DNA from 3 places in the Clostridium sp. LIBA-8841 genome. Region 3 is predicted to be linked to each of the others. Evidence: riboswitches for the same ligand, from Rfam matches in the RefSeq annotation. Region 3 holds a riboswitch; each other region holds the start of a gene.
The links. A riboswitch is a leader RNA that binds a small molecule or an ion and turns the genes downstream of it on or off. The one in region 3 is predicted to bind S-adenosylmethionine.

Region 1: it holds a riboswitch for S-adenosylmethionine, as region 3 does, so the genes downstream of both, AC2A4K_RS15260 (Na+/H+ antiporter NhaC family protein) here and metK (methionine adenosyltransferase) in region 3, are expected to answer to the same signal.
Region 2: it holds a riboswitch for S-adenosylmethionine, as region 3 does, so the genes downstream of both, metF (methylenetetrahydrofolate reductase [NAD(P)H]) here and metK (methionine adenosyltransferase) in region 3, are expected to answer to the same signal.

Annotation. Positions count from the first base shown of each region.
Region 1 is NZ_CM173488.1:3,439,624-3,450,163, forward strand. Features, by position in the region: gene AC2A4K_RS15245 (anti-sigma factor domain-containing protein) at 1-613, opposite strand, end outside; gene AC2A4K_RS15250 (class D sortase) at 674-1,327, opposite strand; gene ispF (2-C-methyl-D-erythritol 2,4-cyclodiphosphate synthase) at 1,725-2,195, shown strand; gene AC2A4K_RS15260 (Na+/H+ antiporter NhaC family protein) at 2,330-3,643, opposite strand; SAM riboswitch class I at 3,745-3,909, opposite strand; gene AC2A4K_RS15265 (pyridoxamine kinase) at 3,986-4,828, opposite strand; tRNA gene AC2A4K_RS15270 (tRNA-Lys) at 4,963-5,038, opposite strand; tRNA gene AC2A4K_RS15275 (tRNA-Gly) at 5,083-5,156, opposite strand; tRNA gene AC2A4K_RS15280 (tRNA-Gln) at 5,227-5,301, opposite strand; tRNA gene AC2A4K_RS15285 (tRNA-Arg) at 5,305-5,381, opposite strand; gene AC2A4K_RS15290 (hypothetical protein) at 5,483-6,175, opposite strand; gene AC2A4K_RS15295 (HNH endonuclease signature motif containing protein) at 6,367-6,771, shown strand; gene AC2A4K_RS15300 (GDSL-type esterase/lipase family protein) at 6,837-9,899, opposite strand; tRNA gene AC2A4K_RS15305 (tRNA-Gly) at 10,140-10,214, opposite strand; tRNA gene AC2A4K_RS15310 (tRNA-Gly) at 10,224-10,297, opposite strand; tRNA gene AC2A4K_RS15315 (tRNA-Leu) at 10,302-10,385, opposite strand.
Region 2 is NZ_CM173488.1:2,376,839-2,387,378, reverse strand. Features, by position in the region: gene AC2A4K_RS10330 (alanine/glycine:cation symporter family protein) at 1-1,224, shown strand, start outside; gene AC2A4K_RS10325 (lysophospholipid acyltransferase family protein) at 1,269-1,997, opposite strand; SAM riboswitch class I at 2,157-2,269, shown strand; gene metF (methylenetetrahydrofolate reductase [NAD(P)H]) at 2,347-3,231, shown strand; gene AC2A4K_RS10315 (vitamin B12 dependent-methionine synthase activation domain-containing protein) at 3,254-3,925, shown strand; gene AC2A4K_RS10310 (homocysteine S-methyltransferase family protein) at 3,918-6,269, shown strand; gene AC2A4K_RS10305 (homocysteine S-methyltransferase family protein) at 6,377-7,216, shown strand; gene AC2A4K_RS10300 (GNAT family N-acetyltransferase) at 7,263-7,859, shown strand; gene AC2A4K_RS10295 (alpha-mannosidase) at 8,174-10,540, shown strand, end outside.
Region 3 is NZ_CM173488.1:3,284,807-3,295,346, reverse strand. Features, by position in the region: gene AC2A4K_RS14485 (M23 family metallopeptidase) at 96-863, shown strand; gene spoIIID (sporulation transcriptional regulator SpoIIID) at 935-1,186, shown strand; gene mreB (rod shape-determining protein MreB) at 1,275-2,312, shown strand; gene yyaC (spore protease YyaC) at 2,351-2,881, opposite strand; gene AC2A4K_RS14465 (hypothetical protein) at 2,982-3,644, shown strand; tRNA gene AC2A4K_RS14460 (tRNA-Thr) at 3,808-3,883, shown strand; tRNA gene AC2A4K_RS14455 (tRNA-Tyr) at 3,889-3,974, shown strand; tRNA gene AC2A4K_RS14450 (tRNA-Val) at 3,979-4,054, shown strand; tRNA gene AC2A4K_RS14445 (tRNA-Thr) at 4,072-4,147, shown strand; tRNA gene AC2A4K_RS14440 (tRNA-Tyr) at 4,153-4,238, shown strand; tRNA gene AC2A4K_RS14435 (tRNA-Thr) at 4,269-4,344, shown strand; tRNA gene AC2A4K_RS14430 (tRNA-Tyr) at 4,350-4,435, shown strand; SAM riboswitch class I at 4,512-4,618, shown strand; gene metK (methionine adenosyltransferase) at 4,853-6,028, shown strand; gene nagA (N-acetylglucosamine-6-phosphate deacetylase) at 6,250-7,386, opposite strand; gene recD2 (SF1B family DNA helicase RecD2) at 7,523-9,757, shown strand; gene AC2A4K_RS14410 (hypothetical protein) at 9,775-10,540, shown strand, end outside.

The sequences.
Region 1 (10,540 bases), 150 kb from region 3:
AAACAACACTGATTATTATCTTTCTATAATGTCTTAAAGTTTTCTTTTCCTTACCGGACAGTTCCTCTCCAACTTTATTTTCACATCTTGTTTTTATTCTTATAAATTGGCCTTCCTTAGTTAATATTATGGTACTATTTTTCCCTTCTAACATAACTAATCCTTTATAAACAGTCTCTTCTCCCTTAGTTCCTTTTATAACTGCAAGGCTTTCTAAATCCTTAAAGTTTATATTTAGATACATTGCTAAATTTGTATAATTTGCATTGTATAATAAAACTATATAAGCAATTATATAGTTTGACCAATTGATTATCTTTTCATTACTAAAGCCTGTTTTTTTAGCTATAACTTTTGTAGGCAACTCTCTTCTATTCAATATTTTTCTTAAGAGAACTTCCTCATCAACTAAAAAATATGCTATATTAAGAATTAAATTTCTTTCTTCAAGATTAAAAGATTCATTAGAAAGATTTTTTATATTAACTTTAAATTTTCTAAGTTCTTTTATAAAAGTACTTATTTCTTTTTTTAAGATATTCTTATCTAGATTCTTCTTTATATTTCTAGTAGAAAACATATATTTATCTTTTCTAAAAGTTACCTCACTCAATTAAGCTACACTCCTTTATATATATTTTACAAAAAATAAGACTAAGGCAAAAACCCAGTCTTATTCCACTAACTTTCCTTTTACTATTACTCTATTTTTAGCATCCATAGTACATGTAACTAAAGTCATTGTTGCATCTTTAGTAGGCTCTAAAGCTTCTGTTTGACTTGGAGTAACCTCATACATATCTGTTACTTCATAAGTATATTCTTTTCCATTATAAGTAACATTAACCTTGTCCCCATTTTCAAGTTTATCAATGTCTTTAAAAGCCTCTCCAAAATATGACTGTCTATGTCCAGCTATAGCAAAGTTCCCTTTTTCTCCTGGCATAGGTGCTCCTGGAAAGTGACCTACTACATACTTGATATCTTCATATCTAACGCCTTCTATTATACCAATTTCTAAGTCTATCTTTGGAATATTTAAAATACCAATTCCATTTCCTTCTTCAAGTTGTGCCTTTTCTGGTTTCTTACTCTCTTTAGTTTCACTACCTTCAACTTTGTTATTACCATCATTCTCTTCTTCAAAAGTTGCCTCACCATTTGAATTTTCACCTTCTGGAACATCAAAAGTTAGATTCTTAAAACTCTCCAAAACCGCTTGTTGTTGTTTATAAGTATCATACTTCATCCAAATTGTTATCCCAATAAGAGATACCCCTGCAACAATTAAAAAAATCCCTAAAACATTTTTAATTTTTCCCCACACTTCTCAATGCACCCTTTCTATTTAATTTTCCCTTTTATTATAATGCTATCTACTAATTTAAGCTTTAAAATAACTACTTTTATATAAATTTAAATATTTAAAAGCAATAGCACTATTTTCTTTAATTAAATCTCAATTTATTATACCATAGCATATATCATATCTATATAAAATTTTATACAGTAAATACATCTTTTTCATAAATTTGAATTCTTTAATTTATTTATATTTTAATTATATATTACACTCTTTATGTTACAAATTTATTTTTAATCTTTGCTAAATTATAATAAAGATTAATACTCTTTGATAACATAATAATAATTATATATAATGAAACCATAGAAATTATGGTGGCTCTCACCATAATGATAAATATTTTTAAGAGGTGATAAAAATGAGAATCGGAATGGGATATGATGTTCATAAATTAGTTGAGAATAGAGATTTAATTTTAGGAGGAGTTAAAATTCCTTATGAAAAAGGACTTTTAGGTCACTCAGATGCTGATGTTTTATTACATGCAATAATGGATTCGCTTTTAGGTGCTGCAGCTTTAGGTGATATAGGTAAGCATTTCCCAGATACTGATCCTAAATATAAAGGGGCAGATAGCATAAGGCTTCTTGAATTCGTTGGTGAACTTATATATAAAAATAACTATAAAATATCCAATATAGATGCAACAATAATAGCTCAGAAACCTAAAATGGCTCCTCATATACCTACAATGAGAGAAAATATAGCAAAAGCGTTAAATATAAATTTAGACCAAATAAATGTTAAAGCAACAACTGAAGAGGGTCTTGGCTTTACTGGCTCAGGTAAAGGAATTTCTTCTCAAAGTATCTGTCTTTTAATGAAATAAAAAAAGAGTATATAACTTCCTTAACATTGGAAGGTATATACTCTTTTTATAACTTATAAAATCCAACTTTATACTACATTTCTTTAAATCCGATATCTAAAATCCCCTTTTTAGTGCTTATTGCTTTTTATAGTTTATTGAGTTACTGCAACATCTAATTCTTCACTTGTTTCAGTATTCTCTTTCTTTTGGAAAAATGCTATAAATATTATTGCACTTATTCCCATTAAATATGGATAAAATAAGAATTTCATTATTTCAAATGAACTTAATCCTGTTAAAGCTGCTGCTGACATTAACTGTGCTCCATATGGGATTATTCCCTGAACTGCACAAGAAAACATATCTAATATTCCTGCAACTCTCTTTGAATCTAAATTATATTTATTTGAAATATCCTTTGCTAAAGGTCCAACTGTAACAATAGCAATTGTGTTATTTGCAGTACATGCATCAATTAAACTTACTAATAATCCAATACCAAATTCAGCCCCTCTTTTGCCATTGATTCTTTTAGTAACTAAATTTAATACATAATCTATACCGCCATTTTCTTTTATAATCTCAACAATTCCTCCAATTATTATTGAAATTAATATAAGTTCACTCATTCCAGCAACTCCAGCTGATATAGAATCAAAGAATGCTTTTAAATCCATAGCCCCAGTAAAGAATCCGATTCCTCCAGCTAAAATTATTCCACCTGATAATATAGCAATTACATTTCCCCCCATTAATGCTGCTATTAAAATTCCTAGGTATGGAATAACTTTTATTAAATTATAGTCATATTGTCCTACAGAAGCATTAGAACCACTTCCTAAGAATGTATATAATATAATTACTAAAATAGCTGATGGTAATATAACCTTAAAGTTTATTCTAAATTTATCTCTCATTTCACAACCTTGAGTTTTTGTTGCTGCTATTGTTGTATCAGAAATCATTGATAGGTTGTCTCCAAACATAGCTCCACCTACTACTGCCCCAACTATAAGAGGTAATGCTATATTAGTTTTTTCTGCAATTCCCATAGCTATTGGTACTATGGCAGCTATTGTTCCCATTGATGTTCCTAATGATATAGCTATAAATGATGATATTATAAATATTCCTGCTATTAATATGTTTTTAGGTAATATTGTTAAACCTAAGTTTACTGTTGATTCTACTGCTCCCATGTTTTTAGCCACTTCTGCGAAAGCACCTGCTAATATAAAAATTAAACACATTAAGATTATATTGCTATTTCCTGCTCCCTTACAGAATATCTCTATGTTCTTCTCAATCCCTCTTTTTCTGTTCATAAATATTCCGACTAATGCGGCTATTATCCCAGGAACTAAAATAGAAACCGAGTAGAAATCTTTCATTACTATTGAAGTTCCTAAATAGATTGATACAAAAATTATTAATGGTAATAATGCTGAAAACTTTCCTTCTTTCATTTTCTCTCCTCCTAATCTATTTAATAAACCTATCTTATTTATCCTACAAAATAAAAAAACTTCTATCCCAGGATAGAAGTTATTATTCTTACAGATTCTCTTTCTTATCTCTCAGTTTCTACCGCAGGATTTAGCACCGCTATAAATCTTTGCACATGAAATTATTACTGACTTTTATTATTTTAAAATCAGTATTGTTTTAACCGCAAAGAATTACCGGTTGCTGGGTTTCACAGGGCCAGTCCCTCCACCTCTCTTGATAAGATTTATTAAATTTTATTTTTTTTAATACTAACACGCCAAAATTACTTTGTCAATTTAATTTATATTGTTTTTAATAATTTATTTACTTACTAATTTATATAACAAACTTTCAAGCAATATTCCTTCATTAGGTGGATAATCAAATTTTTCACTATATTCTATTGCCTCTGCTATAAAGTTGCATGCTTTTTCTAAAGCTTTTTCATCACATTCGCCTCTTAGTATCCATCCTATTAACAAGGATGCAAAGGCATCTCCAGTTCCACAATAAAATGCATTTATTTTTTTATGAGAATAATTGTAGAACATCTTTTCCTGTTTATCATACAGCACAGTATCAATATATTCATTTCCCTTTGAACTTGGTACACTTGTTATTATACTTATTTTAGGTCCTAAGTTTCCCAAGGAAATTAAATACTCCTTAATCTCCTCTTCAGTTAAGTTTTCTTTATAGTCTTTTCCTAAAAGTAAAGTAGCTTCTGTAATATTAGGAGTTATTATATCAGCATTCTTAATCAAAACTCTCATCTCTTCAATCATTTTTTCACTCATGCCATCATATAGCTTACCATTATCAGCCATAACTGGATCTATAACAACTAAAGTATCTTCTTCTTTAAATTCTTTTATAAAGTCCTCTACAAATTTAACTTGATTAGGATCTGCTAAATATCCACTATAAATACATTGAAAACCTAAGTTAAGCTTTTTCCAATGCTCCTTAGTTTCATATATAAAATCACTTAAATCTCTAATTGCAGGTTTTCCAAATCCATCTGTATGTGTTGATAAAACCGCAGTTGGAAGTGGACATACTTGATTACCCATTGAAGATAATATAGGAATTATTGTCGCTAAAGCTGCTCTTCCATAACATGAAATATCATGTATAGCAGCAATTTTATTCATAGATTTCATTTTTATCTCCCTTCAAAAATCCGCTCTAAAATATATATTTCTCATTACACAGTATTATATTAATTAATTTTTCTTATATCAAATGTACCGATATATTTTAAAATAAAAAAAGCATCGCCTTAGTAAGCGATGCTTGGTGCACCATCAGGGATTCGAACCCTGGACTCCCTGATTAAGAGTCAGGTGCTCTACCAACTGAGCTAATGGTGCATATTGCATTTTTTAAGAGAATTTTACAGTAAAACCTTAAAAAATGGAGCGGGTACCGGGAATCGAACCCGGGTATCCAGCTTGGAAGGCTGGTGTTCTACCATTGAACTACACCCGCTTGGTATGTTTATATGTTAACATAATATTAACATGTTGTCAAGTATTTTTTGATTTATTATTCAAAAAAATGGCTGGGATAGCAGGATTTGAACCTGCGAATGACGGAGTCAAAGTCCGTTGCCTTACCGCTTGGCGATATCCCAACATGGTGTACCTTAAGGGATTCGAACCCCTGACCCACGGCTTAGAAGGCCGTTGCTCTATCCAGCTGAGCTAAAGATACAAACTTGAATCAACAAAAATTATTATACATAATCATTTAAAAATTGTCAACATTTTTTTGAATTTATTTTATATTTTTATTAATACTAAGCGAATTTAATTTTAAACAATATCTTCCAAGTACTTAAATAACACAGTTTTAAATTTTTCTCCATCCTCTTTATTTTTATCAGCATTTTTACAAACTCTATACCATTCTTCTGTAGTCATTCCTATAGTTTTTTCATAACAATCTTCACAATCAGTTTGTAAGTTAGTTTCAACAACAAACTTACCTAATTCTTCAGCATTATTGAAGACTTTTAAGTATAAAAACTCATCTTTATCTCCAATCCAATTGTTATTAAATCTACTACAGAATATTTTTAATTTTCTCATTCCATTTTCAGCATTAAATCCATTTAACTTTCTTAATGCTAAAATATCATTTTTCATTTTCTCTCTATCTTCTTCTGTTGCTTTACTCTTTACTATAGAGATAATTTTTTCTACATCATTTGATGGAATTTGTGTTACTAATTTTCTTTTTCCTTCAACCCATTTATAATAAGCCTCTGGCATAAAGACATATTGTATAAACTGTATGAGGCTATTAAAATCAGGTACCATTACCCAAACATTTTGGAATCCAACATGTCTATTAAATATTACATAATGTAGATATTTTGTGTCTTTAGTTATAGGTTCATCTTTGAACATTCTTCCTTTTAGGGTTTCATTTTTTCTTATTAATTCACCCCAATACTTCTCGGGATTTTCTTCTTTTTTTAATCTTTGACGAAATAAGTTACGCATCTTAAAACCCCCTTTATATATTTTATAATTTAATTATATTGCTAACTTTTTTTAACATCAAAGTGTAAAAAATCCTAAATTTCTTTATATACCCTCATATCTATTTAAAAAAGCTCGCTTATATTGATTAAACTATTTTTTTATGCTATTTTATTACTATAAATGGGTATATCAAAATTAAGGAGGATTATATGTCTTATTGTTGTGAGATTTGTGGTGATTACGCTGATGTTCATCACATAGTTCATAGAGCAGAAGGTGGTCTAGATTTCAAACTAAATTATAAATATTTATGTAAGAAACATCACCGTTCTAAAAATGGTCCACATAGAGATAAGTTTGTAGATTTAAATTATAAACTTGAAATGCAGAATAAACTTAATGAGCTTTTTATAAAAAGTTTTTATACCGGTAATGATATAAAAACTATGCTAGGGCTTACACCAGGTTCCTTAAAAAAATTAACTAAGAACCTAAAGCGTTATAAAGAAGGATATTCTAGAGATGAATTAATATTTAATCTCATGGGCAGAAAAGTTTATTCAGAAGAATATATAGAAGATTTCATGTTGCAAAAAGCAATAAGTTGTATATAAAATGTGCTGTATCAAAACTATTAATTTAATTTTAGGTTTTGATACAGCCTTATTTTTTTATTTCTCTAATTATTTAATATTCTTAAAGAAATAAACTCTATTTCGAATTTATCTATAACCTTATCTTTATTTAAATCATAAATTTCTATTTCACTCCATCCTTCAGAGTTTGAATTTTTTCCAAAATTCATTGAGACTAATGATAAATCACCTATATTTAAGAAACCATCATCATTTAAATCTCCCGTTAATTCATTTATCTCTAATGAATCAAATATAACTTTAGCATCTTGAAGAGCTCCTATATTTTCTTTCATTTTTCCTACAGCACCTGTATTTAAACATTCTTCTGCCTTAATTAAAGCATCATTTAAAAGTCTTTTAGCACCGTAGATATACTCTCCAACTTCATATCCTTCTTTGACATTATCACTTAATATTTTATATTCATTTATAATAGAATCTAACTGTTCTCTAACTTCTTCAAATATAGCATCACCTGGTGTATCTAATGAAAAACTACAAGTTAAACTATTATAATTATATATTCTTAAATCCTTTAAAATTTTCTTAGCAATTTCTAGATGTCCCCTATGATTTGGATTCCCCTCTAAGAGCCAAGATTCTCCAAGCCATTCTTGATTTTCATTTAATTTTCTCCAATACTCATAGTGATCTATTAATAATACTTCTTCCTCTTTAGCTACTTCCCTTATAACTTGCACATAATCCTCTATATTCTTTTCATTCTTAATTGGTGTTTGTAAAACTGGTACGGCTCCTATTTCCTCAGTTCTATTAACTATTGAAATTAAATTGGCTTTAAATTCTTCAGGAGTAATGTTTTCATTGCCTCCAATCATAATAAAAGTAGCTTTAGGATTATATTTAGTGGCTAAATTATCAAAATTACTTAATAAATATTCAGAATTAGCATCTTCTACAGCGGAGTTCACCATAAACTTTTCTCTTTTAGCCATACTTCCACCATTTAACTCCCAACGTACTCTTTCTTCCAAATACTCTACATAATTCTTGTAACCAAAAGTATCTCCTTTTCCAGTAGTATCATCATCACCCAAAAATACCCAAGAGACTTTTTCATTTTCATTTATTATCTTTATAATATCAACTAAGTTTTCATTTAAATTCTCCTTAGTTGATTTAATCAATTCCTCTTCAGACAAATTATTATCATATACATCTATATAAGATATATCCCCATAATAGAACCATTCACCAGAAGTTTTATAATCTAAATTTCTTCCTACATTTAAGGTATTTGCTTCTGTTACAGTATTAAAAAATCCTTTATTTGAATCACTGTGAATCATTTCTCCATCAACATATATTTTAGTTCCACTTTCACTTACATCTACTGCAACTGTATGCCACATTCCATCATTATAACCTCCTCTTGAGGTAGTTATATTACTTTTGAAAACCCCATTTTCTCTTGCTGAAAAGTGAATACTTCCATTATTTATAGCTAAAGTAACATTACTAGCATCATCTCTAGAATCAGAAAGACTTAAAATAGTTTGAGCATTTCTATTATTCTCAACTTTAAACCTAGAGACTATAGTTCCTTTTCCTAAATTACTGACCTTATTCAAATCTTCTGACTTGTCTATAAAATCATCATTAAATTTCTTATCTAGATTATAATTGATTAAACTTTCTTTTCCTTCTATGCCTTCATATTTAGGGTAATATGTTGTATCTACACTCCTTCCAAAATCATTTTCTATTTTTATTGGATAATTTAAATTACAGGTATAACTATCATCCTCAAAAATTTCTAGTTCCTTAAAAATAAGCTTAACCATTTCTAAATGTCCTTTTTCATTTGGATGAATTGAATCATTCAAAAATTCATTTTTAATATTAGGATTTTCTTTCTCTAAATCTTCCCAATGTTTATAATGATCTATTAAGGTAACATTTTTATCTCTTGAAATCTCTCTAACAGCATCCATATAAAGTGGAAGACTCTCTCTATTAGAAGACATTCTTATTGTGTTACTTGTCTGAAGAACTGGTATAGCTCCTCCTTCTCTTACTCTATCAACAAGCTCTCTTACATTTCTTTTATATTCATCTAAAGGAACCATTTGATTAGATGAATCATTCATACCAATCATTATAAAGACTATATCTGGATTATATAAACTAACCCAAGTATCGAATCCGTTTATTATATTTCTAGTGGTGGCACTAGAAACCCCAGTATTAAAAACCATACTATCCTCTTTAGTAACTCTATTTATACTTTCTCCTTTTAATCTTTCACTAAAATGTTCTGAGTAACTTCTGTATCCTTTTGTATGCAATGGGCCATGAGTTATACTATCTCCAGTAAATACTACGTTTAAATCCTTATCTCCTTTTAGCATTTTAATTAACTCTTCCTTTTCTCCCTCTGGTTCCGGGTTAGATTCTTCATTTACTTCACTTAAAGCTAAACACTCACTGGAACTTAATGCCGTATCAAAAACTTTTATATTTGATATCTCTCCATTTAAATACCATTGTCCATTCTGATTTTCACTGGTTAATATTCTACCTATATTTAAATTATTTGGCGTATTTACTCCATTAAAAAAGCTCATGTTAATATTATTACCAGTAGAATATAACTTACTTCCGTCTACATATAACTCTGCTCCATTCTCTCCCCCTATATTCACAACAAGTCCATGCCACTTTCCATCATTATAATTTCTATGTGGCCACTCAAACCCTAGCTTTAATTGTCCATTTTCTCTGACTTCATATCGAATTCGACCTGTATTAGTTATACCAACAAATAATCTACTATTAGAATCATTTTTATCACTCATAGAAAATAGTGTTTGCCATGTATTAATATTATTTGCCTTAAACTTAATAGCTATAGTTCCCTCTGTTAAATTTTCAATCTTCCCTAAGTCTTCTGTAATATCTACATAGTCATTAATACCATTGAAGCTCTTATTTAATTCATAGTCTAATTTAGGTTCTTTAGTTTCAAACTCTTCAATTATGTTATCTTTATTTTCATTTGCAAGCACAGATACATAATTTGAAAATATGCATGTTCCTCCAATACATGTAGCTAATAATAAACTTATGGCTTTTTTCTTCATAGATTTCTCTCCCAAACAAAAATTTAATTAGTTGTATATCCTCTTATATCCTTATTCTTAAGAAAAGACTAATATACTAGAAAGTTTAGGTTACCTTTTTATCAGGATTTATTTTAACAAATTACTTATACTCAAAATATTTCCTGTATAAAAAAAGACTTTTATTCCAAATTTGGAATAAAAGTCTTTTAATTTATTATATTAAACGAAAAAAGCAACTGAAATATCAGTTGCTTTATATGGAGCGGAAGACGAGACTCGAACTCGCAACTTTCACCTTGGCAAGGTGACACTCTACCATTGAGTCACTCCCGCATATTTAATTGGAGCGGGTACCGGGAATCGAACCCGGGTATCCAGCTTGGAAGGCTGGTGTTCTACCATTGAACTACACCCGCTTAGTGGTGCAGGTGAAGGGAGTCGAACCCCCACGCCGTAGGCGCTAGATCCTAAGTCTAGTGCGTCTGCCAATTCCGCCACACCTGCAAAACTATGTTTTAATTATAATATTTTTCAAACTCTATTTCAAGTTTTTTTTGTAAATTATTCTCTAAAAACTTTAATTTAAATGTATCAATTGTATAACTTTGATTATATAATATTGAGATACTAAGTTGTTCTTATATTTTACAAACTCTAAG
Region 2 (10,540 bases), 910 kb from region 3:
TGTGATGATGCAGAAGGAGATGTTTCAAGTTTTGGAGCCTTATGTACAGCACTTTCGGCTACAATAGGAACAGGAAACATAGTAGGAGTTGCAACGGCTATAAAAGCTGGAGGACCAGGAGCCTTATTTTGGATGTGGGTAGCTGCTTTCTTTGGAATGGCAACTAAATATGCAGAAGGTGTACTTGCTATAAAGTACAGAGTGGTAGATGAAAATGGTCAAATGGCTGGAGGACCAATGTATTATATAAAAAATGGTCTTGGGCTAAATTGGCTAGCAAATATTTTTGCTTTCTTTGGAATCGGTGTAGCTTTATTAGGAATAGGAACCTTTGGACAAGTTAAATCAATAACTGATGCTGCAAGTATTACATTTAATGTTCCAACTGTAATTACAGCAGGAATAGTAACTTTATTAGTTACTTTAGTAACTTTAGGTGGAATAAAGAGAATATCTAGCGTATCAGAAAAGGTTGTTCCTTTAATGGCAGGTCTTTATATATTAGGAGTTTTAATTGTTATAGCTTTTAATTTAGATAAGGTTCCAAATGCCGTAGTAATAATTATAGAGAGTGCTTTTAATCCTAGAGCTGCCTTAGGTGGAGCTGTGGGAATTAGTATAATAACTGTTATGAAAAGTGGGATAGCAAGAGGAGTTTTCTCGAATGAAGCTGGCCTTGGAAGTGCTCCAATAGCAGCGGCTGCAGCTAGGACTAAGTCACCAGTTAAGCAAGGACTTATTTCTATGACTGGTACATTTTTTGATACAATTCTTATTTGTACAATGACAGGTATAGTTATAATTCTTACAGGTGCTTATACAGGAAATTTAGAAGGTGCCGCCCTTACAACGCAAGCTTTTGAAATGGGTCTTCCTATTAGTAATATAGGAACATATATAGTTAATATAGGACTTATATTCTTTGCTTTCACAACAATATTAGGATGGAATTATTACGGGGAAAGATGTGTTGAGTATTTATTTGGAATAAAAGCAATAAAACCATATAGAATATTATATATACTTCTTGTTGCTGCAGGATCATTCTTACCATTAACATTGATATTTATAATAGCTGATATTGTTAATGGATTAATGGCAATTCCAAACCTTATAGGTATTATTGGATTAAGAAAAGTAGTTATAGAAGAAACAGAAGAATTCTTTAAAGAAAAAGCTCTTAATAAGAAGAGTGTTGAATTAGAAGGAACTGTTTTAAATTGATATAAATAAAAAAATCCATGAGTAAATTTTACTCATGGATTTTTTTATCTTCCTTCATTAGGAAGTTTGCTTCTAACGATATTTTCAACTTTTTCAGGAAGCTCTGCAATTTCTTCCTTAGTAAGTTTATCAGTATAAACTGGTGGGTGAATATAAAGATTTACTTCACCAGGTTTTATAAAATAATGATTTCCTTCCATTATTTTATATGTTCCATCAATTGTAAAAGGCACTATAGGAACTTTTGATTTAGTAGCTAATTTAAAACTACCTGCTTTAAATTCTCCTAGTTTACTACAATGACTTCTTGTTCCTTCAGGAAAAACAACCATTGAATATCCTTCTTTTAATTGCTTAATTCCTTGTAAAATACCAGCCATGGCTTTTTTAGGATGATCTCTATCAATAAATATAGCTTTTGAAAGTAGTATCCAATCTTTTAGTATAGGCATTTTTTCAAGTTCTTTTTTTGCTATGAATCCTTTTGGTCTATCAATAGAATACATGACAACAGGAATGTCCATATTACTTTGATGGTTACCAACAAAAAGAACAGGTCCTTCAGGAATATTTTCTAAGCCTTCAACGTTAACTTTTATTCCGGCATCTTTAAGAAAAGTATGAGCTATCCTTCTACTACATTGATAGATATATTCATCTCTTTCTTCAAGCTTACCTTCCTCTTCCATTTTATTTATTTTTTTTATATCAGATAAGGATTTTATTAATGTCCAGGCATATCCTTTTCCATACCAATATATAGATCTAAACATATATTTCGCCCCTTTAATATTACTAGTACTAAGTAATATTATAACAGTTTTAAAAAAATATCAAATATGTAGTGTGTTTTACAAATTATAATAATAAAAAAAACTTATATATTTACTATTTTATTTTTATATACTATAATTTACCAAAACAGAATATTATTCTTATCAAGAGAGGTGGAGGGACTGGCCCTGTGAAGCCCAGCAACCTATAGTATAAATAAATTTTATTCTATAACGGTGCTAAATCCTGCAGGTTTACTGAAAGATAAGTTTTGAAGTTGAGAAAATTAGAGATTTTATGCCTAAAGGATTATTTCCTTTAGGCTTTTTTATTTTTAGGAGGGATTTTATGAATATTAAAGAATTATTTGATAAAAAAGAATTTGTGTTTTCATTTGAGGTTTTTCCTCCAAAGGAAAGTACTCCAATAGAAAATATATACAGAACTTTAGAAGAGATACAGGAATTAAAACCAGATTTTATAAGTGTGACTTATGGAGCAGGTGGAAATTTTGTAAGTAATAGAACAATAGAATTATCATCAATAATAAAAAATAAATACAATTTAGAAACTTTAGCACATTTAACTTGTATAGGAGCAGAAAAAAAAGATATAGAGAAAACTTTGAGCATATTAAAAAGTAAAGGAGTAGAGAATGTATTAGCTTTAAGAGGAGATAAAAGAGAAAATATTATATCGGAATATAATTCTTCCATAGATTTAATAAAACATATTGGAAAATATAAAGATATAAATATTGCAGGAGCTTGTTATCCAGAAATTCATCCAGAAGCCATTAACAAAGATAAGGATTTAGAATTTTTAAAAAGAAAAGTAGATGCTGGAGCTAATCACTTAATATCTCAATTATTTTTTGATAATGATATATTTTTTGATTTTCTAGAATCCTGTGAAAAGAAAGGAATAGATGTACCAATTCAGGCTGGAATAATGCCTGTAGTTAATAAAAAACAAATAGAGAGGATATTATCTCTTTGTAGGGCAACATTCCCTAAAAAATTTATGAAAATAGTAAATAAGTATGAGCATGATAAGGAAGCTTTAAGAGATGCTGGAATAGCATATGCAAATGAGCAAATAATAGATTTAATCTCTAGCGGGGTAAGAGGTGTGCATTTATATACAATGAATAATTCATATGTAGCAAAGAATATAGTAAGTGGAACTAAAAATATTATTAATTCAGTAAATAGAAAGGAAAAAATATCTTAAAAGGAGAAAGAATTATATAAATATGAAAATTACTAATATAGATAAAAAAGAAGTGCTTAGATATTTAGGTGTAAAAGGAAATGAAGAAGATTTTGAACTTATAGATAAATGCATCGAAGAATGCAAGGAAATAGCTGATTATAGAGTAACCTATAGAGAATATGGTTTAGAAGAGTATAAAGATAATTTAAAAATATTAGGAACTGAAAAAATTTTAAAGGGAGTATCTATAAAGAGACATTTAAAAGGGTGCTATAAGGTGATTTTACTAGGAGTTACCTTAGGATATGAGATAGAAAGGGCTATAAATAAGTATGAGAAGATAGATTTGTTAAAAGCTCTCGTATTAGATGCCTGTGCTACTGCTGCCATAGAGGAAGTCTGTGATGAAATTGAAGAGGCTATAAAGGAAAAGGTTGAAAGTAAAAATGAGTTTATAAGAGAAAGATTTAGTCCAGGGTATGGAGATTTTTCAATAGAATTTCAAAAGGATTTTTTAGAGTTAATAGATGGGCAAAAAGCAATAGGTTTAAATTTAACAGAGAGTAATATTTTAATACCTAGAAAATCAGTTACAGCAATAATAGGAATAAGTAAATGTAGAAATAATCAAGCTTCCATAAGAAGTTGTGATCAATGTAGTTTTTATACAAAGTGCAATTATAGGAAAGGCGGTAAGAGATGTTATGATTAAGATTTTTGATGGGGCTATGGGGACTATGCTTCAAAAGTTAGGATTGAAGCTTGGGGAGAATCCAGAAGTTTTTAATATATATAATGAAGATATTATATATGAAGTTCATAAAAGATATATAGAGGCAGGAGCAAACTTTATAACTACTAATACTTTTGGAGCAAATAGAAAAAAATTAAGAAATACAGATTTTAAAGTAGAAGAAATTATAACAAAAGCTTTAGAAATAGCAAAGAGAGCTAGAGAGGGAAATGAAGTGAAAATAGCCTTAGATATAGGTCCTATAGGAGAACTTTTAGAGCCTATGGGAACTCTAAGTTTTGATGAAGCTTATGATATATTTAAGGAACAGGTTATAGTTGGAGTAAAAAATGGAGCAGATATTATACTTATAGAGACAATGAGTGATTTATATGAAGCTAAGGCAGCTATTTTAGCAGCAAAAGAAAATTCTAACTTGCCTGTATTTTGTACTATGAGTTTTGAAAAAAATGAGAGAACTTTTACAGGATGTATTCCAGAGAGTATGGCTATGACATTAGAAGGATTAGGAGTTGATGCTTTAGGTGTTAATTGTTCTTTAGGACCTAGAGAAATGGAATCAATAATAAAAAGAATAGTAAAATCAACTAACAAGGATGTAATAGTACAGGCTAATGCAGGAATGCCTAGTATAGATGGAGATAGGACAAGTTATGAAGTTGATAAATATGAATTCGGTGAATATGGAGAAAAATTTGTTTCTCTAGGTGTTAATTATATTGGTGGATGTTGTGGGACAACTCCTGAATATATAGAGGAATTATCGAAAAGATTAAAAAAGAAAGAAAGTATAAAAAGAGATAAAGTTAGTCTAACAGGTGTATGTACGCCTTCACTTACTATAAGTGGAAGAGGAGTTTCTGTAATTGGAGAGAGAATAAATCCTACTGGGAAAAAAAGATTTAAAGAGGCTTTAAAAAATAATGATATAGATTATATTGTGAAACAGGGGATTGAACAGGTTGAAGCTGGAGCAAATATTTTAGATGTTAATGTAGGAATTCCAGATATTGATGAAGAAAGCATGATGGTTAAAATCGTAAAGGATCTTCAAAGTGTTTTAGATGTTCCTCTTCAAATAGACTCTTCTAATCCAGAGGTAATAGAAAAGGCACTAAGATATTATAATGGTAAATGTATTTTAAATTCAGTAAATGGAGATGAAGAGACTTTAGATAGAATACTTCCAATAGTTAGAAAATATGGGGCTATGGTTATTGGGTTGACCTTAAGTAATAAGGGAATACCAAAAACCTGTGAAGAAAAAATAAAAATAGGGAAAAAAATAATAGAGAAAGCTTCAGAGTATGGAATTAGTAAAGAGAATATAATTTTAGATCCTCTTATATTAACAGCAGCAACAAACCAGATGGAGGTTAGAGAAACATTAAGGACTATTAGAAAAATAAAGAAGGAGCTTGGAGTTAAGACTACTTTAGGAGTTTCAAATGTTTCCTTTGGATTGCCAGAAAGGGAAAATATAAATGAAGTATTTTTAGGAATGGCTCTTAATGAAGGACTAGATTTTCCTATAGTCAATCCTAACAAAGAGGGAATAATGAAAGTTGTAAGAGGATTTGAACTTCTTTATGGATATGATAAAGGGGCTAATAAGTATGTAAGTTATTATTCTAAGAAAAATAATATTAAGGAAGAAAATCTAAGAGAAAAGGGAGGAAATATTTTAACCTTAAAAGAAATAGTCATAAAAGGATTAAGAGGAGAAGCAAGAAGAAAAACAGAAGAACTTCTTAAAAGTTTTAAAGGCATGGAAATTGTTAATAAGGAATTAATACCTGCACTAGATAGGGTTGGAGAAAAATTTGAGAAAGAAGAGATATTCTTGCCACAATTAATAGCATCAGCTGAAACGGTTAAAGAATCCTTTGAGGTTATAAAATCAAGTGTTGATTTCTCTAAAGAGGATAAAAATAAGGGGTGCATAGTATTAGCTACAGTAAAAGGAGATATACATGATATTGGTAAAAATATAGTTAAAGTTATTCTAGAAAACTATGGTTATGATATTATTGATTTAGGAAAAAATGTAGAACCAGAAGAAATTTTAAAGGTGTGCATTGAAAAAGATGTTAAATTATTAGGTCTCAGTGCTTTAATGACAACAACTTTAAAGAGTATGGAAGAGACAATAAAAAGAGTTAAAGAAAAAGACTTGAAAACTAAAATATTTGTTGGAGGAGCTGTTTTAACAAAGGAATATGCTAAAGAAATAGGAGCAGATTTTTATGCTAAAGACGCTAATAGAGCTGTAGAAATAGCTAAGCAAATATTTAAAATTTAAAGCTATGTTTTAGGTAAGTGTTAATTTTAGCTAGTTTAAAATATGGTTTTATTTAAAAATAAACATTAAATAAAAAAGAAGTAAATTTGATTGGAGAATACATTAAGATGAAAAAATTAGATTTGAAAAATGAGTTCATAGTAGCTGATGGCGCTATGGGAACTAGGATTATGGAGTTAGGAGTAAATTTAAAAGAGACTCCTTCAGAACTTTTAAATATTAAAAGGCCTGAATTAATAGAAAAAATTCATAGAGAGTATAGAGACGCTGGAGCTAACTTAATACTTTCAAATACATTTATGTGCAATGTTATAAATGCAAAAAAGAATAATTATGATTTAGAAGAGGTTGTAGAAGCAGGTGTTAATATTGCTAAAAAAGTGTGTGAGAAGAATGGAATAGTTGCTTTAGATATAGGGCCTCTTTCATATTATATAGAAGAAACTAATGAAAATTTTAAATGTGTTGTAGAAGAAAATACAGAAAGAATAATTAACTCGTCAAATAATAAATTTGATATTGTTGTTTTTGAAACTTTAGGAAGTATAGAAGAAGCAGAATTTGCAATTAAAAAAGCAAAGGAACTAACAGATAAACCAGTTATATGTTCTTTTACTTTAGCTGGGAAAAAGGATATTCCTAAGTTTATAAAAGAGATGATTTCAATTTTGGAGTCTTGTGAAGTAAGTGCCTTAGGAATAAATTGTACAGAGTATGAGGAAGTATTAAAGGCGTTAGATATTTTAAAAGAAAATACTTCTCTTCCTATTATGATAAAAGCTAATTTAGGAATACCTAAAAAAATAGGGGATGAACTTATATATGAACAGACTCCAGAAGAATTTAAAGATTTGTCTAAAAAGGCTATTGAAAAAGGTGTAAATATAATAGGAGGATGTTGTGGAACAACGCCTAAATATATAAGAGCTATTTGTAACTTAATATAGAGTATAAGTTATAAATATTTATTAATGGTATAATAAGGTGGATAATATGAGTATTAAAAATCAACTTTTAGAAAATAAAATAGAAAAATTTTTCTTAGAGTTTCCAATTTTTGAAACTAAACGATTTATACTTAAAGAGATAGAAGAAAAGTATAAGGAGAATTTCATTAATTTATTTTCAGATGAAGATGTTATGAAATATTCTGGAACAGAAGTTTCTAATCCAGAAAAACAAGTGGATTTTTATCTAAAAAAAGTTAAAGTAATGTATAATGAGAAAAAAGGCATAAGGTGGGCTATAGTCAATAAGGAAAGTAAAGAGTTCATTGGAGATATAGGTTTTTATAATATGGATTTTTATTCTAATAATACTGAGATTGGGTATACTGTAGCAAAGAAGTTTTGGAGGCAAGGGGTTGCTTCTGAGTGTATTAAAGCTATAGAAAACTTTGCATTTGAAAATTTAAGTATGAATAGAATTGTAGCTATGATTGATAGTAATAATATTTCATCAATTAAACTATCAGAAAAGCTTGGATTTCATAGAGATGGAATATTAAGAGAACATTATTATAATAAGAATAGAGATGAATATATTAATATATGCGTTTATTCAGTTATAAAAAGTGATATAAAAATATAATAAGATTAGAGCAATAAATCATTAAAAGTCGGTAGTTTTAATGATTACTGACTTTAAATTTTAGCTATGTTTTAGTTGAGTGTTAATTTTTAGATATAACCGTAAGATAGGTCTTAGGGAATATCTAAAATCAATATCAGTTTAAAACATGGCTTAATTTTTTATATACAACTTTGATAAAAAACCAATTAGCTAAAATTAAACAATCTATAAAAAGTCCACTAAACATATAAGAATGAAAATTGAAGAAACAATCTGTAAACGTATATAATCTAGGTATAGGTTAATGAACTTTAGATAAGGAGAGGTTAGACATGAAAAAAGTACACGTAGTTTCACATAGTCATTGGGACAGAGAGTGGTACATACCATTTCAAAAACATAGAGTTAAATTAGTAGATTTTATGGATTCATTAATAGATACATTAGAAAATAATGAGCATTTTAAATATTTCCATTTAGATGGACAAACTATAGCTTTAGATGATTATTTAGAAGTAAAGCCATATATGTTTGATAGATTAAAGAAGCTTATAGAAGAAGGAAGACTTCATGTAGGTCCTTGGTATGTTCTTCAAGATGAATATTTAATAAGTGCAGAAGCAAATGTAAGAAATATGCTTTTAGGAATGAGATTTGCAAAGAGATTTGGAGATCCAGTAAAAATAGGATATTTCCCAGACTCATTTGGTAACATATCTCAAGCACCTCAAATATTAAGAGGATTTGGAATAGATAATGCAGTTTTTGGTAGAGGAATAACTCCAATAGCATTTGATAACCAAAAGGTTGAAGAAGCTGGAGAGAATGAGTACCATTCAGAAGTATTATGGAAATCACCAGATGGATCAGAAGTTTTAGGAATACTTATGGCTAACTGGTATAGTAATGGTAATGAAATTCCAGCAGATAAGAAAGAAGCTGTTGAATTCTTAAATGACAGAGTTAACAAGGCAGATATGTATGCTACAACAAATCAAATATTATTAATGAACGGATGTGACCACCAACCAGTTCAAACAAATGTTGGTGACATAATAGATAATGTAAAAGAAGATGTTGATTTTGAATTAGTTCATAGTAACTTAGTTGATTATATAGCTGATGTTAAAGACGAAGTTAAGGACTTAAAAGAAGTTACTGGAGAGTTAAATGGCCAATATACAGATGGTTGGTGGACTTTATGTAACACAGCTTCAGCAAGACTTTATTTAAAGCAAATGAACAATAAGTCTCAAGTTCTTTTAGAAAGATATGTTGAACCTTTAGGAGTTATGGCTTCATTAGAAGGAAAGAAATACGAAAGTGATTTCATACTTCAATCATGGAAATACTTAATTCAAAACCATCCTCATGATTCAATTTGTGGATGTAGTATTGATGAGGTTCATCAAGATATGGTAACAAGATTTAAAGCTAGTATGCAAATATCAGAAGAAATGATAGATAGAAGTACTGAGCATATGCTAAATCTAGTAAATGGAACTACTACTGACAGAGAAAGCATCGTTGTATTCAATACATTAGGATGGGATAGAAGTGAAGTAGTAGAAGCTACAGTTGATGTAAATAAAGAATCAGGAATAGAAAACTTTAAGGTTGTTACAGAGAATGGAGAAGAGGTTCCATCAGTAGTTGAAGCTTTAGGTGAAACATTTAAATATACTCTTCCAAACAATAGATTTAGACAACCAGAGTATGTAAATAGATTTAAAGTTAAGTTCTTAGCTAATAATATAAAAGCTTTAGGATTAAAATCATTTAAGATAGTTACATGTGAAGTTATAGAAGAAAAGGAAGTTTCTCAAGATTTAACTTTTGAAAATAAATTCTTCTCACTAAAATTCAATGAAAATGGTACATTTGATTTACTTCATAAAGGAACAAATAAAGAGTATAGGAATTTAAATGCCTTTGAAGATTGTGGAGATATAGGAGATGAATACATCTTTAGAGCTCCAGAGAAGGATTTAGTAGTAAATACTTTAGGAAATAAGGCTGAGATTAAAGTATTAAAAGATAATGAAGTAGAAAAAGTTATTGAAGTTAAAAATACTTTAGAAGTTCCAGTAGAAGCTGTTAAGAAAGAAAGTAGAAGAGTAGAAGAAATGACAGAAATTAAGTTAGTTTCTACAATAGTTCTTAGCGAAGTTTCTAGAAGAGTAGATGTTAAGGTTGAAATAGAAAATACTGCAAAAGATCATAGAGTAAGAGCATTATTCCCAACAGGAATAGAAGCAAGCACTCACTTTGCAGAAGGACATTTTGATGTTATAGAAAGAGAAACAACTCCATGGGAAGGATGGCAAAATCCTTCTAACTGTCAAAAACAAACTAACTTTGTTGATGTAAATGATGGAAAAGTTGGTCTTATGGTTGCTAATATGGGATTACCTGAATATGAAGTATTAAGAGATGGAGAAAATACTATTGCTATAACAATATTAAGATCTGTTGGAGAGTTAGGAGATTGGGGAGTATTCCCAACACCTGAAGCACAATGCTTAGGAAATAATATTGCCGAATATTCAGTAATAGCTCATGAAGGAGATTACACTGGAGAAAGAGCTTACGAAGAAGCATACAACTTAAATACTCCAATGTTAGCTCTTCAAGGAGATTTCAAAGTAGAGGACTCTTTAGTTTCAATTACAGGAGAAAATATAGTTTTATCAGCATTT
Region 3 (10,540 bases):
ATATTTATTTGCTTGTTGTTTTTTTTATAAAAAAGATTTTTATATGTGTATTAATTTAGGATAAATGGACAGAATTAGTAACGGAGGTGTTGAAAATGAATAAAAAAGACCAATTTAAGAGATTTATTAAAAAGGATGGATTTTATGTAGTTTTATTTGTTTGCCTATGCTTAATAGCAACAGTTGGAGTAGTGGTAGCAAATAAGAGTGCTAATAACACAGTAGATGAAAGCATAGTAGAAAATACAGAGGATAATAGTACTACAACTGGTAATACATTTGATGATGCAGAGCTAGTTGAAGGAAAAACAGAGGGGACAGATAATTCAGAAGAGACTACATCTAATACAGATGTAGAAGAAAATAGTGACGTAGTAAATCCAGAAGCAAAAAATACAGATGATTCTGTAGCTACTTCAAACCAAAATCAAAGTTTTATATCACCGGTTAAAGATGGAGTTATAACAAGAGGATATAACTTAGAACCTAGATTAAATGAATCAGGTCAAAGTGCATCTGTTTATAAAGGTATAGATATTGAAGTTGCTGAAGGAACAGAGGTTTTAGCAATTGGTGATGGTAAGGTTGTAGAAGCTGGAAAAGGAAATTCAAAAGAAGGATGCTTTGTTAAGATAGAGCATCAAAATGGTGTAGTTGGATTTTATGGAAACTTAGATCCTGAAATAAAAGTTAAAGAAGGAGATACTGTTAAAAAAGGAGATCCTGTAGGTAAGGTTGGGAAAACTATCCAAAATAGTCCAAGTGATAGAGTTTCTGAAACTTATTTAATGTTCCATATGGAAAATTCTAAAGAACCAGTAGATCCACAAAAATATTTAAAGGATATTCCAGTAAGAGAATAATTTAAGAGATAATCAGCTGCCTTAAAGGCAGCTGATTAAATAATAGTAATATTTTTAAGGAGGTAAGGTTCTTGAAAGATTATATTGAGGAAAGAGTTTTAGAAGTAGCGCAGTACATTATTTATTCAAGAGCTACTATACGGAAAACAGCTAAGGTTTTTGGAGTAAGTAAGAGTACTATACATAAGGATATGACTGAAAGGTTGCCTAAAATAAATCCAGATATAGCTGAAGAGGCAAAAAGTATATTGGATTTAAATAAGGCTGAAAGACATATAAGAGGTGGAAAAGCTACTAAGTTAAAATATAAAGTTGTTGAATGATAAAAATATTCCTTATATAATAAAAGTTAGTATTTATGTATAATTTTATAGGAAATAATAATTTTATTATATATTAGGGAGTGTAAATATGTGGTTTTGGAGAAAAGGTACAGATATGGGTATAGACCTTGGAACAGCAACAGTTCTTGTCTATATGAAAGATAAAGGTATAGTCCTAAAAGAGCCATCAGTGGTAGCTATAGACAAAAATAAAAACAAAGTTTTAGCAGTAGGAGAAGCTGCAAGACAAATGATTGGTAGAACACCAGGAAATATAGTAGCATTAAGACCTATGAGAAATGGTGTAATATCAGATTATGAAATGACAGAGGCTATGCTAAAATATTTCATTAAAAAAGGTGTTGGAAATAGAAGAATATCAGCGCCAAAGGTTATGGTATGCATACCTTCTCAAGCAACTGAAATAGAGAAAAGAGCAGTTATAGATGCTGCTAAAAATTCAGGAGCTAAAAATGTATATCTTATAGAAGAACCATTAGCTGCTGCCATAGGAGCTGGATTAGATATATCAAAAGCTAGTGGCCATATGGTTGTAGATATAGGCGGAGGAACAGCAGACATTGCTATAATATCTTTAGGTGGAATTGTTATTAGACAATCTGTGAAGGTCGCTGGTGATAAATTTGATGAAGCTATAATCAAGTTTGTTAGAAATAAATATAAACTTATGATTGGTGAGAGAACTGCCGAAGAACTTAAAATAAATGTTGCTACAGTCGTAGAAGGAAATAGAAATGAGTTCATGGAAGTGAGAGGAAGAAATTTAATAACTGGTCTACCTGGAGTTATAAAAGTAGATAGTGAAGAACTTAGAATGGCATTAAAAGATCAAGTAAATATAATTGGTGAAGCGGTACATTCTGTTCTTGAAAAAACGCCACCAGAGTTAGCTGCTGATATAATTGAAGAAGGAATTCTTATGACTGGTGGAGGAGCTTTACTAAATGGTTTAGATAAATTCATTGAGCAAAGAACTGGCGTTAAGGTTAATGTAGCAGAAGATGCTGTAAGGTGTGTAGCGGAAGGAACTGGAAAGGTTCTTAAAGCCTTTGAAAAAATAAACTTAAGTACGGACGATTTAGAAGTAAAATTAATTGATGAATAAAATTAACCATATATCTCTTAATATTAAGAGATATATGGTTAATTTTTTTTTGTACTTAAATAATAAGCATGTATTAGAGCATCAACGATAACTTTAGCCATGTCTAATATGAAGCTTAATCTAATAGGTCTAGTAGTAAATAAATCTATATTTTCCGATGAATCAACTATTGCAATAATAGAAGTATCACCAACGCTTCTTAGAGTTTTCCCAACACCTTTTCCTGGGTGTATAGGCTCGTTTCTAGTATGAATTTCTCCAATAGATTTTGAATCTCCTAAACAGGCATCTATAGCTATTATTTTATATCCAGGATAATTTTTTAATATCTCAGTTATTTTTTTATCAAGATTAAGTGCATGTATAGGAGAGTCAAGTGTACCAAATATATTTAAAGGAAAGAATTTTTCTTTCAATAGAGTTCCAACTAGTGGTCCTAAACAATCACCTATACATTTATCTGTACCTATACATACTATTAATGTTTTTTCATCTATATTATCTTTTAAAAAATTTGAAATTTCATAATATGCTAAATAATGTTCGTAATAAGTCTTTATTTTATTCAAGGCTTCACCTCCTGATTAATTATATGAAAGGATAGTAAGAAATATTAAAGAGAAGTATAAAAAAGATTTTAGGTGGCAATTATTAAAAGAGGAGGTGAATATGTTTATGAATAGAGGATTTTTAAGTTTTCTAATACTTTTCTTTACTACAATTACAATGGGGATTATGTTGTACTTTGTTAATTTAAATTTTGAGCATAGCCCAAAATTTGAAGTTAATAGTATAGAAAAAGAAAAGAAGAATCATTTAGATGAAAACAGTAATGAAAATAAAGAATATAATAAAATTGAGGAAAAAAAAGAAAAAGAAGATAATAATAAATTAAATCAAAATAATAATTCTGATAAAAAAGAAGATGATATTTTTGATGAGTATGAACTTGAAATAGAAGAAAATGAAGATGAGATAGAAGAAAAAATCGGAGAGGCAGTAAAAGATATTGAGAAAAATAAAGATAATAATAATTTTGAAGTAAAGGATTCTTTGGAAGAAGAAAGCAAAGAGGTCTTTAGGATGGATAAATATTCAATTCCGAAAAAAATAGCAAAATCAGATAAGCTTAAATTGATGTCTATAGCTAAAAATTTATCTATATTAGATTATGGAATATTATTAGAGCATATTAAAAGAAGTGATGAGCTAGATGCTGCAGTTGATATATTTAGAATTTTAAAGGATAGATTAGAGGAGAATGAGTACAAGGAAATGAAAGATATATTGAGTCCATACATAAATATTGAGTTGATTGAAGAAAATATATAATTAAAAAAGAAGTAAACAAAAGATATATAGAGAAAATTCGAAATAACTTAACATAATTATCAAAAATGGGCTAAAATTGAGTTTGAAATAAAAAGCGTAACAATATATACTAAATCTTGTCGATTGGCGGTGAGTCAAACCGACAAAGAAAAATAATAAATATGCTGGTGTGGCTCAATTGGCAGAGCAGCTGACTTGTAATCAGCAGGTTATCGGTTCAAGTCCGATCATCAGCTCCATAAGTGGTGGAATTCCCGAGTGGCCAAAGGGGGCAGACTGTAAATCTGTTGTCGGACGACTTCGAAGGTTCGAATCCTTCTTCCACCACCAATAAGGTCGCATAGCTCAGCTGGGAGAGCACCTGCCTTACAAGCAGGGGGTCACAGGTTCGATCCCTGTTGCGACCACCATTAAAAATAATAAATATGCTGGTGTGGCTCAATTGGCAGAGCAGCTGACTTGTAATCAGCAGGTTATCAGTTCAAGTCTGATCATCAGCTCCATAAGTGGTGGAATTCCCGAGTGGCCAAAGGGGGCAGACTGTAAATCTGTTGTCGGACGACTTCGAAGGTTCGAATCCTTCTTCCACCACCATTTATTTAAAAGAAAACAAAATATTAATATGCTGGTGTGGCTCAATTGGCAGAGCAGCTGACTTGTAATCAGCAGGTTATCAGTTCAAGTCTGATCATCAGCTCCATATGTGGTGGAATTCCCGAGTGGCCAAAGGGGGCAGACTGTAAATCTGTTGTCGGACGACTTCGAAGGTTCGAATCCTTCTTCCACCACCAGCAAGAGACACTTGGAAATAGTGTCTCTTTGTTTAAAATAATATCTCAATAAAATAGAATATTTAGTATTTATATACTCTTATCCAGAGAGGTGGAGGGAAAAAGGCCCTATGAAACCCGGCAACCAGTGAGAAATCACCACGGTGCCAATTCCGGTAAAGAATTTTCTTTACAAGATGAGAGAAGATAAATTTAGTGTATAACTAGAATCTCTTCTTAAATCTTTTAAAGATTTAGAAGAGATTTTTTTGTTAATAAAATATATCTTAAAAGCGCGCATTAAGATATGTAATTTTTAAAATGAAAAAACTAAAGATATTATTTTATATAGTTGGAAAGAATAATTTAATAAATAATTAAAAAATGAAAGGGGTGAATCGGCTATCTTATTTAGCATAGTAAGATAGCATTATAGCCATGAGAAGATTATTTACATCAGAATCAGTTACTGAAGGACATCCAGATAAAATATGTGACCAAATTTCAGATGCAGTTTTAGACGCTATATTTGAAAAAGATCCAAATGCAAGAGTTGCTTGCGAAACAGCTGTTACTACAGGATTAGTAATGGTAATGGGAGAAATAACAACTAATTGTTATGTTGATATTCCTAAAATAGCTAGAGAAACTATCAAAAATATAGGTTATGATAGAGCTAAATATGGTTTTGACTGTGAAACTTGTTCAGTTATGACTACAATTGATGAGCAATCATCAGACATAGCTATGGGAGTTGATGAAGCTCTAGAATCAAGAGCAGGAGAAAAAATTGACATAGATGCAGTTGGAGCTGGAGATCAAGGAATGATGTTTGGTTTTGCTACTAATGAAACTGAAGAATTTATGCCAGCACCAATAGCTATGGCTCATAGATTATCAAGAAGATTAACAGAAGTAAGAAAGAACGGAACTTTACCTTATTTAAGACCAGACGGAAAAACACAAGTTACTGTTGAGTACGAAAATGATAAACCTGTTAGAATAGATGCTATAGTAATTTCAACACAACATGGTCCAGAAATATCTCAAGAGCAAATTCAAGCTGATTTAATGGAACATGTTATAAAAGCTGTTATACCAGCAGAATTATTAGATGAAAACACTAAATATTACATAAATCCAACAGGAAGATTTGTTATTGGTGGACCTCAAGGAGATTCAGGATTAACAGGAAGAAAAATTATAGTTGATACTTATGGTGGATATGGAAGACACGGTGGTGGTGCTTTCTCAGGAAAAGATCCAACTAAGGTTGATAGATCAGCTGCATATGCTGCTAGATGGGTAGCTAAAAACTTAGTAGCTGCAGGTATTGCAGATAAGTTAGAAGTTCAAGTTGCTTATGCTATCGGTGTTGCTAGACCAGTATCAATCATAGTAGATACTTTTGGAACTGGAAAAATATCAGATGAAGAAATAGTTAATATAATAAATAAGGTATTTGATTTAAGACCAGGTGCTATAATAAGAGACCTAGAATTAAGAAGACCTATATACAAACAAACAGCAGCTTATGGACACTTTGGAAGAACAGATTTAGATCTTCCATGGGAAAAGTTAGATAAAGTTGAAGAGATAAAAAAACATCTTTAAGATAAATAGAGTTAAAGTTCAGAAGTTTATATTCTTCTGAACTTTAACTTTTTTATGTTGATCTAAGCAGGAAGAGATAGCTTAAAATCAACCTTTACTTAAAACAGAGCCTAATATTATTTTGATTATTAAATTAATGTTTTATGAAGTTAGATGATAGTTAATATGGTTTATAAATAAAAAAATACTTTGGATTAATCCAAAGTATTTTTTTATTTATATTAAGCTTTATGAACTAGTTTTCCATTAACTATTACATATTTTATGTTTATATCTTCATCAAAGATAATTAAATCAGCATCATAGCCTTCTTTAATTAATCCTTTTCTATCTTCAACTTTACAATGTCTAGCCCCATTATAAGTAGCCATTTTTATAACTTCATAAAGTGGGTATTTTGTATTGTTAAATACATTTTTAACAGCTACATCTAAAGTTAAAACTGAACCAGCTAAAGAACCAGTTAATAATCTAGCAGCTCCATTTTTAACCTCAACATCTTGACCACCTAATGAGTATCTTCCATCTGGCATACAACAAGCCATCATAGCATCAGTTATTAATAAGACTTTATCTGGTGTTTTTTGGTTATAAGCTACTCTTAAGCTTGGGAATGAAATGTGAATACCATCAGAAATTGTTTCTGTAGTTATATCGCTATCAAACACAGCACCTACAACACCTGGTTCTCTATGAGTAAATGGAGTCATAGCATTGAAAAGGTGAGTAGAGTGAGAACAACCACATCTTATACCTTCCATAGCTTCTTCGTAAGTAGCTTTAGTGTGTCCCATTGAAACAACTATTCCTTTTTCGCTTAAGAATTTAGTAAGTTCTTTAGCCCCATCTACTTCTGGAGCAAGAGTTATTGAAACAACATCATCTTCAAAAGCTCCAACTAATTTATAGAAGTTTTCTTTTGATGGAGGTATTAAGAAATCAGGATTTTGAGCTCCTATAGCACTTGGACTTATGAAAGGTCCTTCAAGGTGAGCTCCTAAAACATTTGCTCCATCAGTTCCTTCAACTTTAGCTTGGTGTATAGCTCCCATTGATTTTAAAACATCTTCAGCAGCTACCGTCATTGTTGTTGGTGTGAATGAAGTAGTACCATGCTTAACTATTACTTTTGAAATTTCATTAATAGCTTCATAAGTACCATCCATAGTATCGTGTCCACCAGCTCCATGTATATGAACATCTATAAATCCAGGAGATACATAAAGTCCTTGTCCATCTAGTATTTCACAATTAGTTTCTTCTTTCGGGTTTATAGCTTTGATTTTTCCGTTTTCTACTAGTATATTTCCAGGTTCAATCCTATCTAAATATACTATATTACAATTTTTTATTAACATACGAATCACCTTCCTCATAATAATCTTAAGATTTAAATTTGACTAAGTCAACAAAATCAGCTTCATGATTTAAAATTAATAATTGTGATATAATTAATAGTAATAACAATTTAAGAGAAACCTTTTAGGAGGTAATATGGAAGCATTAAATGGAATAGTTGAAAGTATAGTATTTAAAAGCTCTGATACAGGGTATACAGTTATAAAGTTTAGAGAAAATAATAATATTCATACAGCAGTTGGTGTATTACCACATGTAAGAGAAGGACAAAATTTAAAACTTTCAGGAAGTTGGGTTAATCATTCTCAGTTTGGAAAGCAGTTTAAGGTAGAAGAATGTGAAGAGATATTACCAACTTCAAAGGATGGAATAGAGAAATATTTATCTTCTGGAATAATACAAGGTATAGGTCCAGTTACAGCTAAAAAGATTGTAAATAAATTTGGAGAAGATACGCTTAATATTTTAGATAATAATATAGAAAGACTAAAAGAAATAGAGGGGATTGGTAAGAAAAAATTAGAGACAATAATTGAATCTTATCAAGAACAGAGAGAATTAAAAAATATAACTATATTTTTACAAACACACGGATTGAGCGTAAATCAATGTTTAAAAATTTATAAAAAATATGGTTCTAGTTCAGTTGAGACAGTCAAGAATAATCCTTACGTACTTTGTGATGAAATTTCAGGAATAGGATTTAAAACATCTGATAAAATAGCCAGAAGTTTAGGAGTAGAAATTGATTCTCCTTTTAGAATTCAAAGTGGTATAAGATATGTAATAAATGAATTTTGTGCAAATGGGCATACTTTCATGCCTAAGGATGAACTTATAAAAGAAGCAAGCAACGTGTTGACTGTAAGTGGAGATATAATAGAAGAAAATATAAAGAATGCGGCTTTAGATAGAAAAATAAAGTTAGAGAAGGTTAACAATAAAGAAGGTGTTTTCACAATACCTAACTATTATTGTGAACTTGGAATAACTAATAGAATTTTAACCTTAGCTATAAGCAATTTTCAAAATATAAATGTAGATGTAGATCATTTAATAGCTCAGTTTGAAAATAAAAATAATATAACTTTTGCAGAATCTCAGAAAGATGCTATAATAAGTGCTTTTCAAAATGGAATAGAGATAATAACTGGAGGACCAGGAACAGGAAAAACTACTATAATAAAGTGTATAATTGAAATTTTTGAAACTTGCGGATTAAAAGTTCTCTTGGGAGCACCTACTGGAAGAGCTGCAAAGAGGATGAGCGAATCTACAGGAAAAGAAGCAACGACAATACATAGAATGCTTGATATGGGAGTTTTTGAAAAGGAAGAAAGTGTTTTTATCACTAACACAGAAGAACATTCATTAGAAGCAGATGTAGTAATAATAGATGAGGCATCTATGATTGATATAACACTTATGAATGCTTTACTTAAATCTATTAAGGTTGGAACTAGACTTATAATAGTTGGTGATGTTGATCAGCTTCCATCAGTAGGAGCTGGAAATGTTTTAAATGACTTTATAGAGAGTGGATTTACTAAAGTTGTACGTTTAAAAGAGATTTTTAGACAGGGAAAAGAAAGTATGATTGTTGTGAATGCACATAAAATAAATAAAGGAGAAATGCCTAAATTAAATGAAAAAGGAACTGATTTCTTTTTTATAAAAAATGATATCCAAGAAGGAATATTAAATACAATAATAGATTTAATAAACACTAGATTGCCTAAGTTTAATTCAAATTGGGATAAGTTAAAAAATATTCAGGTTTTAGTTCCTATGAAAAAAGGTGTTTTAGGGGTTACAAATTTAAATGAAAAAATACAAAATGTCTTAAATCCTAAGGCGACATATAAAAATGAAAAAGAGTTTAGAAGTATGATATTTAGAGAGGGAGACAAAGTTATGCAAATAAAAAATAACTACTCTCTAAAGTGGACTAGAATAGCTGGAAAAGGGGAACACGAAGGTTCTGGAGTGTTTAATGGAGATATGGGATTTATAGAAAGTATAGATCTAGAGGGGAAAAAATTATCTATAATCTTTGATGATGAAAGAAAAGTAATCTATGACTTCATGTATTTAGATGAATTAGATTTAGCCTATGCAATTACTATACATAAAAGTCAAGGAAGTGAGTTCCCAGTAGTAATAATACCTGCTTATATGGGAGCACCATTACTTATGAATAGAAATTTATTATATACAGGAATAACAAGAGCAAAAGAAATGGTAGTAGTTGTTGGAATACCAAAAGCATTAAAATATATGGTTGATAACACAAGAAGTATGGAACGTTATTCTTCATTAAATTGGAGAATAAAAGAAGTAATATCAAATGAGGTTTTTGAACAAGATTAAATTAGGGGGATTTTAATGTGAGTTTGTATGGCGATAATTTCAGAATGGAGAATAGGTATGGTAATATATTAAAAAGGTGGTATGTAAAAGGGGATGAAATATTTATAAATTTGATATGTGAGCCATATCAAAATTTGAATTTTATATGTGATTTGATTAGTGAATGCTTAAGAAATAATGAAAGAGTACTGTACGTAGGGAAAAATAGAAAAATCTGTAGTAGTGAAGAGTTAAATTCAATCAATTTCCAGTTTGAATCATTTAATAATATTTTTAATATTAAAAAGAAGTTTGACTTAATAATATATGATGATATAAGTTTTTATTCGAATAAAAGCAGTATGGAATGTAGTGAGGATTTAATATATTTAAAGCGTTTATCTAAAAAGATAATAATATGTTCAGTAGATAAGGTTTTTAATAATATAAATCACATAGAAATATTAAACCAAGAAAGAAAAACTCACTTTTTAGAACCAAGATTAATAACAACTAGATTGAACTTAATAAATTCAATGCCTTATGCTTTATATAATTATATTGAATGGTTTATAAGAGAAAAGAGAGTTTTAGTTGTGTATGTTCCAAATGAAGTTAATTTAAATAGAATATATGAATATTATACTGAGGATTTAAATTTAGAAGATAAGGTTAAAATAGTAAAAGAGGATAAAAAAAATTCTCTTTTACAAGTAATAAATGAAAGTATATTTAAAAAAGAGGGAATTATTTTTATAACAGACTCGTTGCATGAATATTTTGATTCTATTCCTAATTGTGATT